Regions from separate parts of the Xanthomonas sp. NCPPB 1067 genome, predicted to be linked through region 2. Evidence: predicted binding sites of a transcription regulator. Region 2 holds the regulator's gene; each other region holds the start of a gene.

Region 1 (3,803 bases), on a different contig from region 2:
ATGGGCGGGCACATCGCCAAGGCGATCCGGGCGCGCCAGCGCGGACAGGCCGCGCCGGCCTTCCGTTACCGGGACTACGGCAATCTGGCCACGATCGGCCGCATGGCCGCCATCGTGCACGTGGGCAAGCTCAAGCTATCGGGCATCGTGGCCTGGTGGTTCTGGCTGGCCGCGCACGTGTATTTCCTGATCGGCTTCCGCAACCGCTTCGTGGTGCTGGTGAACTGGGCGATGGCGTACTGGAGCTACCAGCGCGCCGCCCGCATCATCTTCGGCGGCGCCACCGACGACCCGCCGCCCAGCAGCAAGGACGGATGACAGCGGTGCGCGCCGTACGCGATGCTGTGCGGCCTGATTCGACGGCCTGATCGTGGCGACTGTCCTGTTCCTGCTGGATCTGCTTGGCACCTTCGTGTTCGCCCTGAGCGGCGCCACAGTGGCGGTGCGCAATCGCCTGGATCTGTTCGGCGTACTGGTGCTGTCGTGCGCGGCGGCGGTGTCCGGCGGGATCGTGCGCGATGTGCTGATCGGCGCCACGCCGCCGGCTGCCCTGGTGCAGCCGCAATACCTGCTCATCGCCTGTCTGGCCGGCGTTGCCGGTTTCTACTGGCACGCGGCCGTCGAGCGCCTGCGCAATCCGGTGCAGATCTTCGATGCGGCGGGATTGGCGCTGTTTGCGGTCTACGGCACCAGCAAGGCGCTGGATTACCACCTCAGTCCGCTCAGCGCGACCTTGCTGGGCATGCTGAGCGGCATCGGCGGCGGCATCGCGCGCGATCTGCTGGTGGCGCGCACGCCAGTGGTGTTGCAGGCCGAACTCTACGCCGTCGCGGCGCTGGCCGGTGGCGGGCTGGTAGCGATCGGACAGGTGCTGGACCTGCCACAGGCCTGGTCGCTGGCCACCGGCGCCGGCGTCTGCTTCGGCCTGCGTTTCATGGCCATCCGCTATGGCTGGCATCTGCCGGTGGCGCGCCTGCCCGAGTGAGACGCCGGCCAACGCCGCAAGGCCTGCAGCACCTACGTGCGAAGCATCCCAATGCAGAACGGCCCGGATCGCCCGGGCCGTTCGTGCAAGGTTCACCGCATGTCGATGGGATCAGGCAACGAACAGTGCCTTCATCTTCTTCAGCGCGTTCGCCTCGATCTGGCGGATACGCTCGGCCGACACGCCATACTCGTCGGCCAATTCCTGCAGCGTCACCTTGGATTCCGAATCCAGCCAGCGGCGCTTGACGATATCGCGCGAGCGCGTATCCAGCCCTGCCATGCCTTCGCGCAGCAACTGCAGCTGATTGTCTTCGCTGTCGTGACGCTCGTAGGCCTGCGAGGGATCTTCCTCGTTGGCGACAAGGTAGCTCACCGGCGACGGCGGGCCGTGATCGTCATCCTCGTCGGACGACGCATCGAAGCCGATATCGCGACCGGACAGGCGCGACTCCATCTCCATCACTTCACGCTCGGAAACGTTCAAGTCCTTGGCGACAGCAGTCACTTCCGACGCATTGAGCCAGCCCAGGCGGGTCTTGGACTTGCGCAGATTGAAGAACAGCTTGCGCTGCGCCTTGGTCGTGGCGACCTTGACGATGCGCCAGTTCTTCAGGATGAACTCGTGCATTTCGGCACGGATCCAGTGCACCGCGAAGCTGACCAGGCGTACGCCCATGTCCGGGTCGAAGCGCTTGACCGCCTTCATCAGGCCGATATTGCCTTCCTGGATCAGGTCGCCCAGCGGCAGGCCGTAGCCGTTGTAGCCGCGGGCCACATGTACCACGAAGCGCAGGTGGGAATGGACCAGTTCGCGCGCGGCGTCCAGATCGAGCTCGTCGCGGAAGCGGCGAGCCAGATCCTGTTCCTCATCGACCGACAGCACCGGGATCTGGTGCACGGCACCGATGTAGGCGTCCAGCGAACCGAGCGCACTGGGAATCGGGAGATTGTTTGCCACAAGGGCAGTCGAGGTAATCTGGTTCATAGGCACCATCTTAGCAGTCGAACTATTGGACTGCCGGGTACAGAAAGAGTTCCCAGCGTTCCATTTATGGGATGTTCGGACTTTGGCTCCTGGCTGCGTTCCATCCAGGGCCTCTTGAATCTGGTCCTACCGTACCACCGCCACCCTTTGCAGGCCGTGACAACTGCGCGGTGCACCGCGCCTGCGCGCCTGTCGTTCAGCCAGCGGCCGACCTTGTGTCCAGGGCGTCGCGCGGCGGCAACGACCAGTCGATCGGGCCTAGCCCGCGGCGCTGCAGGTGTTCGTTGGCCCTGGAGAAATGCTTGCACCCCAGAAAGCCGCGATGCGCCGACAGTGGCGACGGGTGCGGCGCCTTGAACACCCGATGCCGTGCCTGGTCGATGACCTTGCCCTTGGACTGCGCGTAGCTGCCCCAGAGCAGGAACACCAGCCCCTCGCGCTCGCGGTTGAGGGTCTCCACCACATGGTCGGTGAAGCCTTCCCAGCCCTTGTTCTGGTGCGCGCCCGCCCGGCCCTGCTCGACCGTCAGCACCGCATTGAGCAACAGCACGCCCTGGCGCGCCCATGGCATCAGGTAGCCGTGATCCGGCCGCGCGATGCCCAGGTCGTCGTGGATCTCTTTATAGATGTTCAGCAGCGACGGCGGCACCGGCACGCCGGGCAGCACCGAGAAGCACAGCCCATGCGCCTGGCCTTCGCCGTGATACGGATCCTGGCCCAGGATCACCACCTTGACCTGCTCGAACGGGGTGGCGTCGAAGGCGGCGAAGATCTGCGGACCGGGCGGGAACACCCGCGCGCCGGCCGCCTTGCGCTGGCGCAGGAAGGCCGACAGCTCCTGCATGTCCGGACGCAGCAGCCAGTCGCCCACCCTGGCCTTCCACGACGGTTCCAACTGGATGCGCCCCTCCCCTTCGGTCATAGCATGACGGCCTGGTCTTCCAGGCGCGCCAGCCGCAGCTGGAACAGCACCTTGGTCACCAGCAGGCGCTCTTCGATGGGTTTCTGCACCAGATCGTTGGCACCGGCGCGCAGCAGTTCGGACTGGTTGCGCGGGTTGGTGTCGCCGGTCATCACCAGCACCGGCAGGCGGCGCTTGCCGTAGGCGAAGTCGATGCGGATGCGTTCGACCACATCGCGCCCGTTGAGCTCGCCTTTCAGGGTCACGTCGGTCAGCACCACGTCGATGCGGCGCTCGGTGCGGCCCAGCGATTCGGCGGTGAGCAGCGCGAACGCATCCTCGGCGGTGAGCACGTGCACCACCTTGAGGCTCTGGCGTTCGAGCATGCGTTTGGTCGCCTCGGCCACCACGCGGCTGTCTTCGATGTACAGCACGGTGGCGCCGACCACCGGTTCGGGCTGGACGTAGCCGCGGATGAAGGTGGCCAGGGCTTCGTGGCCCAGCGCCTTGTCGAAATAGTCGGTGACGTATTCGGTGAAACGCCGTTCGACCAGATGCTGCTGCGCATCGCCGGAGACCACGATCACCGGCACGTAGGCCTGGCCGGCCGCCTCGCGCACGCTGCGCGCCAGCGCCAGGCCATCGCCATCGGGCAGGGACAGCGAGGTGGTGACCAGATCCATGGCGCCGGCTTCCAGCGCCTGCCGCGCCTCGGCGATGCTGGCGCAGCCGACCACCTGCACGTTCGGCAGGTCGCGGGTGAGGACGTCGGCGATCAACTTGCGCACCAGCTTCGAGCCATCGACCACCATCACGCGCGGTGCGTCGCTGATCAGGTGTTTGAGATCTGGTGGATGCATGGCAGGCCTCAGGTCTCGGTAGGACGGGTCTGGCGAAGGAAATGGCCGGTGACGAGCCAGGCGCCCAGCC
Region 2 (3,803 bases):
CATGCGCGCGAGTTCTTCCTGGCGTGCCTGCGGGCCGAGGAGTTCGACCGCGCTCTGGGTCATGTCGTCCACCGGCGCCTTGCTGACCCGGTAGTGCGCATGGCCCTTGGCCGCGACCTGCGGCAGATGGGTGACGCACAATACCTGCCGTTCCTCGCCGAGCGCGCGCAGTTTCTGGCCGACGATATCGGCCACTGCGCCGCCGATGCCCGAATCCACTTCGTCGAAGACCATGGTCGGCACGCTGTCCAGGCCAAGTGCGGCCACCTCGATGGCCAGCGAAATGCGCGACAGCTCGCCGCCGGAGGCGACCTTGCGCAAGGCGCGTGGTGGCTGGCCGGCATTGGCGGCGACCAGGAATTCGACGCGCTCGGCGCCGTTGGGATCCGGGCGCAGGCTGTCATGGGGTTGTAGCTGGATCAGGAACTGCCCGCCGCCCATGCCCAGCTCGCCGATCAGCGCGGTCGTGGCCGCCGACAAGGCGTCGGCGGCATCGGCGCGGCCGGCACTCAGGACGGCGGCGGCGCTGCGCCAGGCCTCGGTGGCGGTGGCGATGTGCTTGTCCAACTGCTGCAGGCGCTCGTCGGCGCCGCGCAGGCTCTCGACCTCGGCGCTCAGATGGTCGCGGTGCGCGGCCAGCGCATCCGGGGCCACGCGGTGCTTGCGGGCCAGGTCGTGCAGGCGGCCGAGACGCCGTTCCATGGCCTCGAACTGGGCCGGGTCGGCGTCCAGGTCGTCGCGCACGCGGTCCAGCAGGGCCAGCGCTTCTTCGATCTGGATGACGGCGCTGTCCAGCAGCGCGTCCACCTCGCCCAGGCGCGGTTCGTGCTCGGCCACGCGCGCCAGATCGTGGCGGCTGTCCTGCAGCAAGCCCAGGGCCGAGGCCCCGTCGTCACCGTTGAGCTGCCGGGCCACGCTGTCGCAGGCGCCGATCAAGGCCGTGGCATGCGCCTGGCGGCGGTGGTTGATGTCCAGTGCCGCGATCGCCGCCGGATCCAGGTCTTCACGTTCCAGTTCGGCCAGCTGGTGCTCCAGAAAGCCGATGCGGTCGGAAACATCGCCTTGCGCCGCCAGTGCGTCGCGTTCGTCCAGCAGCGCCTGCCAGCGCTGGCTGGCCTGGCGCACCTGTTCGCGCTGCGCGCTGTTGCGGGCATAGGCATCGAGCAGGGCGAGCTGGCTGTGGCGGGCCATCAGGGCCTGGTGCTCGTGCTGGCCGTGGATCTCCACCAGCCGCGCCGCGAGCTCGGCCAGTTGCGAGGAGGTGACCGGGCGGCCGTTGATCCAGGCGCGCGAGCCGCCGTCGGCACGGATGATCCGGCGCAGCTGGCACTGGGCATCGTCGTCGAGCTCGTTGTCGGCCAGCCAGCGCAGCCCGGGATGCTCGGCCGGCAACTGGAATTCGGCCGACAGCTCGGCGCGATCGGCGCCATGGCGCACCACGCCGCTGTCGGCGCGCAGGCCGGACAGGAAGCCCAGCGCGTCCACCATCAGCGACTTGCCGGCGCCGGTCTCGCCCGACACCACGGTCATGCCCGGCCCGAATTCCAGTTCGGTGGCGCGGACGACGGCGAAATCCTTGATCGAGAGATGTCTGAGCATGGGGATGGGCGTGAATGCGTTAGGGAAGCTTAGGGCAGGAGGGCGCGGGCAGGGAGTCGGGCGCTTGCCATCCCTGGGGCCAGACATTATCTATGCCCAGTCTCACCGGATGATCCCATGCGCGCGTCCCAGTCCCCAATGCTCGACCCCCGCGCCCGGCAGTTGCTGCGCACGCTGATTGCGCGCTACATCCGCGACGGCGAGCCGGTGGGGTCCAAGACGCTGGCCCGGCATGCCGGGCTGGACGTGAGCCCGGCCACCATCCGGAATATTTTGGCCGATCTGGAAGACGTGGGCCTGCTCAGTTCCCCGCATACCTCCGCCGGGCGTGTGCCCACCGCGCATGGCTACCGGGTGTTCGTGGACAGCCTGGTGCAGATGCAGCCACCGGGCGAAGACGAAGTGCGCCGCCTGCGCGCGGAGCTGGCCAGCGGCAACGGGACCCAGTCGCTGCTCGGCAGCGCCTCGCAGATGCTGTCGGCGATGAGCCACTTCGTCGGCGTGGTCAGCGCGCCGCGGCGCGAGCAGTTCGCGTTCCGGCACATCGATTTCGTGCCGCTGGATGCGCGGAGGGTACTGGCGATCCTGGTGTTCGCCGACAACGAGGTGCAGAACCGGGTGATCGAGCCGCGCCGGGCCTACGAGCCGGCCGAGCTGGAACGGGTGGCCAACTATCTCAACGCACAGTTCGCCGGGCGCGCGCTGGCGGACATCCGCGCCAGCCTGCTGCGCGAGCTGCGCACGGCCAAGAACGAGATGGAGCAACTGCTGGCGCACAGCGTGGACCTGGCCAGCGAAGCCCTGGTGCCCGCTGCCGGCGAGGACATGGTGATGGCCGGTCAGACCCGGCTGATGGGGGTGCAGGACCTGTCGGATCTGGACCGCCTGCGCGAGCTGTTCGAGGCCTTCGCCAGCAAGCGCGAGATCCTGCAGCTGCTCGAACGCACCATCCAGGCGCCGGGCGTGCGCATCTTCATCGGCGAGGAAACCGGCATGGTCTCGCTGGAAGACGTCTCTCTGGTCACCGCGCCGTATGCGGCCGGCGGGCAGGTACTGGGCGTGCTGGGGGTGATCGGCCCCAAACGCATGGCCTACGACCGGGTGATCCCGCTGGTGCAGACCGCCGCCCAGGTGCTGGGTGCGGCGATGGAGCCGCCCGGCGCGCGATAACCGATGGCGATCGGTGCGATCGCTTGCTTGAAACGCGCGCCGGCGCCCACATACGGGGTGACGTTGGGGCGGGCGTTCCGCTTGCCCGGGAACTGCACATGACTCAAGACCACCCCGAATTCGACTCCGAAGACCTGTCCCAGAACCCGCCCGAGACCGATCCGCTCAAGGCCGAGATCGAGTCGTTGCGAAGCGAGATCGCCCTGGTCAAGGCCGACGCCCTGCGCGAACGCGCGGATCTGGAAAACCAGCGCAAGCGCATTGCGCGTGATGTGGAAAACGCCCGCAAGTTCGCCAACGAGAAGCTGCTCGGCGAATTGCTGCCGGTGTTCGACAGCCTGGATGCAGGGCTGACCGCCGCCGGCAGCCAACCCAGCCCGCTGCGCGACGGTCTGGACATGACCTACAAGCAATTGCTCAAGGTCGCCGCCGACAACGGCCTGACCCTGCTCGACCCGGTCGGCCAGCCGTTCAATCCGGACCAGCACCAGGCGATCAGCCAGGGCGAGGCCGAGGGCATCGCGCCGGGCCATATCGTGCAGGTCTTCCAGAAGGGCTATCTGCTCAACGATCGCCTGCTGCGTCCGGCCCTGGTGGTCGTGGCCAAGCACGACTGACCGCAGCGCCGGCTGAACTGCCAGGCGCACGGATGAAACACAGATGCGCACAGGTGGCTTGAACACCTGCGCGCCACCCCCACATCTCAGCCAGACCCGGCGTCGCCGGACACAGCTAAAGACTCATCAGGAGCGTATCCATGGGCAAGATCATTGGTATTGACCTCGGCACCACGAACTCGTGCGTGGCGATCATGGACGGCGGCAAGGCCCGCGTCATCGAAAATTCCGAGGGCGACCGCACCACGCCTTCGATCGTCGCCTACACCAAGGACGGCGAAGTGCTGGTCGGTGCCTCGGCCAAGCGCCAGGCGGTGACCAACCCGAAGAACACCTTCTACGCGGTGAAGCGCCTGATCGGCCGCAAGTTCACCGACGGCGAAGTGCAGAAGGACATCTCCCACGTGCCGTACGGCA
Region 3 (3,803 bases), on a different contig from region 2:
TGCCGCCGCCGGCCGGCATCGCCGGCTCTTCCTTCTTCGGCGCATCGGCCACCATGGCTTCGGTGGTGATCATCAGGCCGGCGATCGAGGCCGCGTTCTGCAGTGCCGAGCGGGTGACCTTGGTCGGGTCCAGGATGCCGAATTCGACCATGTCGCCGAACTCGCCGTTGGCGGCGTTGTAGCCGTAGTTGCCGCTGCCTTCCTTGACCTTGTTCAGGATCACGGACGGCTCTTCACCGGCATTGGCGACGATTTCGCGCAGCGGGGCTTCCATGGCGCGCAGGGCGATCTGGATGCCGTGGGTCTGGTCTTCGTTGGCGCCCTTGAGCTCGCCCACGGCCACCAGCGCACGCACCAGGGCCACGCCGCCGCCCGGGACCACGCCTTCTTCGACGGCTGCACGGGTGGCGTGCAGGGCGTCTTCGACGCGAGCCTTCTTTTCCTTCATTTCGATTTCGGTCGAGGCGCCGACCTTGATCACTGCAACGCCACCGGCCAGCTTGGCCACGCGCTCCTGCAGCTTCTCACGGTCGTAATCGGAGGAGGTGTCCTCGATCTGGGTCTTGATCTGGCCCACGCGCGATTCGATCGCCGCGGTGTCGCCGGCGCCATCGATGATGGTGGTGTTTTCCTTGGAGACCTGCACCTTCTTGGCGCGGCCCAGGTCCTTGATGGTCGCCTTTTCCAGCGCCAGGCCCACTTCCTCGGAGATCACGGTGCCGCCGGTCAGCACGGCCATGTCTTCCAGCATCGCCTTGCGACGGTCGCCGAAGCCCGGTGCCTTGACGGCCACGACCTTGACGATGCCACGGATGGTGTTGACCACCAGGGTCGCCAGCGCTTCGCCTTCGACTTCTTCAGCCACGATCAGCAGCGGCTTGCCGGCCTTGGCCACGCCTTCCAGCACGGGCAGCAGGTCACGCACGTTGGAGATCTTCTTGTCGTGCAGCAGAATGAACGGGTCGTCCAGGTCGGCCGACTGGCTCTGCTGGTTGTTGATGAAGTACGGGGAGAGGTAGCCGCGATCGAATTGCATGCCCTCGACCACGTCCAGCTCGTTTTCCAGGCCCGAGCCTTCTTCGACGGTGATCACGCCTTCCTTGCCGACCTTCTGCATCGCTTCGGCAATGATGTTGCCGATCGACTCGTCCGAGTTGGCCGAGATGGTGCCGACCTGGGCAATCGCCTTGTCGTCGGTGGTGGGCTTGGAGATGTTCTTCAGCTCGACAACCGCAGCCTTCACGGCCTGGTCGATACCGCGCTTGAGGTCCATCGGATTCATGCCGGCGGCCACGGCCTTGGCACCTTCGCGGATCAGGGCCTGGGCCAGCACGGTGGCGGTGGTGGTGCCGTCGCCAGCGTTGTCGTTGGTCTTGGAAGCGACTTCCTTGACCATCTGCGCGCCCATGTTCTCGAACTTGTCGGCCAGTTCGATTTCCTTGGCGACGGAGACGCCGTCCTTGGTGATGGTCGGGGCGCCGAAGCTCTTCTCGAGCACGACGTTGCGGCCCTTCGGGCCCAAGGTGGCCTTCACGGCGTTGGCAAGCACGTTGACGCCACGCACCATGCGGGTACGTGCGTCTTCACCGAAACGAATGTCTTTGGCAGCCATTGGTTGTTACTCCGGGATTTGAGATTGGGGATTGGGGATTGGCTGGAGCGGAATCCGGAGGAGAGGCGGATTGGTGCGGCAAGCCGCGGTGACCAATCCCGAATCTCGACTCCCGAATCCCGCCGGCAACGGCTATCAGCCGATGACGGCCAGGATGTCGTCTTCGCGCAGCACCTTGTACTCGACGCCTTCGGCCTTGTAGCTGCTGCCGGCGTACTGGCCGTAGATGACCTTGTCGCCGACCTTGACCGCCGGGGCGCGCAGGCTGCCGTTGTCCAGCGGCTTGCCGGCGCCAACGGCGACCACTTCACCCTTGGTGGACTTTTCCTTGGCGGAGTCCGGAATCACGATGCCGCCGGCGGAAACTTCGTCGGCTTCGATCGGCTTGACTACAACGCGGTCGTGAAGCGGCTTGATGCTCATTGAGAAAGACCCTCTTAAGTGTTTGATTGGTCTGGAAATTGTCGGCGATGTTAGCACTCGCATATGACGACTGCCAACACAACGCACGGAAAAACCCGACAGAACGGGTGCGGGCCAGAGATTGTGCTGCGCAGGCGGCTTTCAAGGGCCCGAAAGCAAAATTTTTTCGCCTGCCGATGGGGCGGGCCCGGTCTGGCCGCCATCGGCACGCACCGACACGGCTAGGAGGCGAGCAGGCAGAGGCGAGCGAGGACGACAGGCATCGGTGCCGGGTCCGCAGACCAGTGCGTGGGCATGCAATGCACAGCGCACACCTGCCCTGGCGTGCAGCCCATGTTCTGAAATGGAACCAGGGTCCACCTATTGTCATACGCAGGCTCTACAGTCGGCAGCGCATTCCCGATCACAAGGAGCTGTCGATGAGGTTGCCGCTGCGTTCTCTCCCGTTGGCCTGCGCTGCCGTGCTGGCCATTCCCACCGCCCATGCCGCGGTGTTCATCAACGAACTGCATTACGACGACGCGGGCGCCTCCGGCGACAGCGGCGAAGGCGTGGAAGTGGTGGCCACCGCCGGCGAGTCGCTGAGCGGCTACCGCATCCAGCTCTACAACGGCAGCAATCCAGGCGCCGCGACGGTGTACGCCACGACCGCGGTACCGGCCGGCAGCCTGGTGAGTTGCGGCAGTCAGGTCCGTATCGCGGCGGTGAGCTACCCCAGCAACGGCGTGCAGAACGGCCCCAACGACGGCGTGGCGCTGGTCGATCCCAGCGGGCGGCTGGTGCAGTTCCTTAGCTATGAAGGCGCCATCACCGGCAGCGGCGGTGCGGCGGCCGGGGTCGCGAGCCAGAACCTGCCGGTCAGCGAGAGCAATGCCAGCGCGGTGGGCAGTTCCCTGCAGCTCACCGGCACCGGCAGCAGCGCGGCCAACTTCAGCTGGGCCGGCTCGGCGGCGCAGACCTTCGGCGCCTGCAACCGCGGCCAGACCTTCACCGGCAGCGGCGGTGGCGGTACCAGCGGCGCCCCGACGATCACCAGCACCACCCCGACCCAGGGCGCGACCGGCTTCCCGGCGGCCGGCGATCTGGCGGTGGGCTTCAGCGAGGCGGTCACCCTGAGCAGCGGCGCCTTCGCGCTCAGCTGCGCCAGCTCCGGCAACGTGGCACTGACATACCCGACCAGCGGCACCCGCTTCACCCTGTCCACCAACACCGCCCTGGTCGGCGGCGAACGCTGCACCCTGGCCATCACCGCCAGCGCCATCCGCGACGCCAGCGGCCTGAACCCGGCGGCCAACCAGTCCATCGCCTTCACCGTGGCCACCGCCAGCGGCGGCGGTAGCGGCTACTACGCGCGGGTGAACACCGCCAGCGCCAGCCAGCTGCGCTGCTCGCTGCATGCCACCATCAAGGGCCATACGGTCTACCCGTACAGCGGTACCGGCACCAGCACCTGGACCATCCTCGAAATGGCCGACGAGGATCCCAACAACAACGGCCGCATCCTGGATGCCTACCGCAATCGCAGCTATGCCAAGGGCAGCGACCGCGCCGGCACCGGCAGCGGGCTCACCTACAACCGCGAACACACCTGGCCCAACTCGCTGGGCTTCGGCAGCGCCACCGGCGACCGTGGCCTGCCGTACGCGCCCTACACCGACACCCACATGCTGTATCTGACCGACACCGCCTTCAATGCCGACCGCGGCAACAAGCCCTATGCCACCTGCACCAGCAGCTGCGGCGAGCGGGTGACCGAGGTCAACGACGG

The links. The regulator HrcA, encoded in region 2, represses chaperone genes, less so after heat shock. The targets are predictions, from matches to a motif close to TTNGCACTCNNNNNNNNNGAGTGCNAA.
Region 1: rpoH (RNA polymerase sigma factor RpoH) is a predicted target of HrcA. The motif match lies at 1,983-2,009, and genes of this name have one in related genera.
Region 3: LL962_RS14970 (co-chaperone GroES) is a predicted target of HrcA. The motif match lies at 2,086-2,112, and genes of this name have one in related genera.

The regions. Positions count from the first base shown of each region.
Region 1 covers NZ_JAJGQG010000002.1:65,127-68,929, reverse strand. The annotation lists gene LL962_RS02010 (NAD(P)/FAD-dependent oxidoreductase) at 1-318, shown strand, start outside; gene LL962_RS02005 (trimeric intracellular cation channel family protein) at 371-985, shown strand; gene rpoH (RNA polymerase sigma factor RpoH) at 1,097-1,972, opposite strand; gene ung (uracil-DNA glycosylase) at 2,169-2,894, opposite strand; gene LL962_RS01990 (response regulator) at 2,891-3,733, opposite strand; gene ftsX (permease-like cell division protein FtsX) at 3,742-3,803, opposite strand, start outside.
Region 2 covers NZ_JAJGQG010000027.1:392-4,194, forward strand. The annotation lists gene recN (DNA repair protein RecN) at 1-1,599, opposite strand, end outside; gene hrcA (heat-inducible transcriptional repressor HrcA) at 1,738-2,769, shown strand; gene grpE (nucleotide exchange factor GrpE) at 2,868-3,386, shown strand; gene dnaK (molecular chaperone DnaK) at 3,527-3,803, shown strand, end outside.
Region 3 covers NZ_JAJGQG010000020.1:62,951-66,753, reverse strand. The annotation lists gene groL (chaperonin GroEL) at 1-1,612, opposite strand, end outside; gene LL962_RS14970 (co-chaperone GroES) at 1,748-2,035, opposite strand; gene LL962_RS14965 (endonuclease) at 2,455-3,803, shown strand, end outside.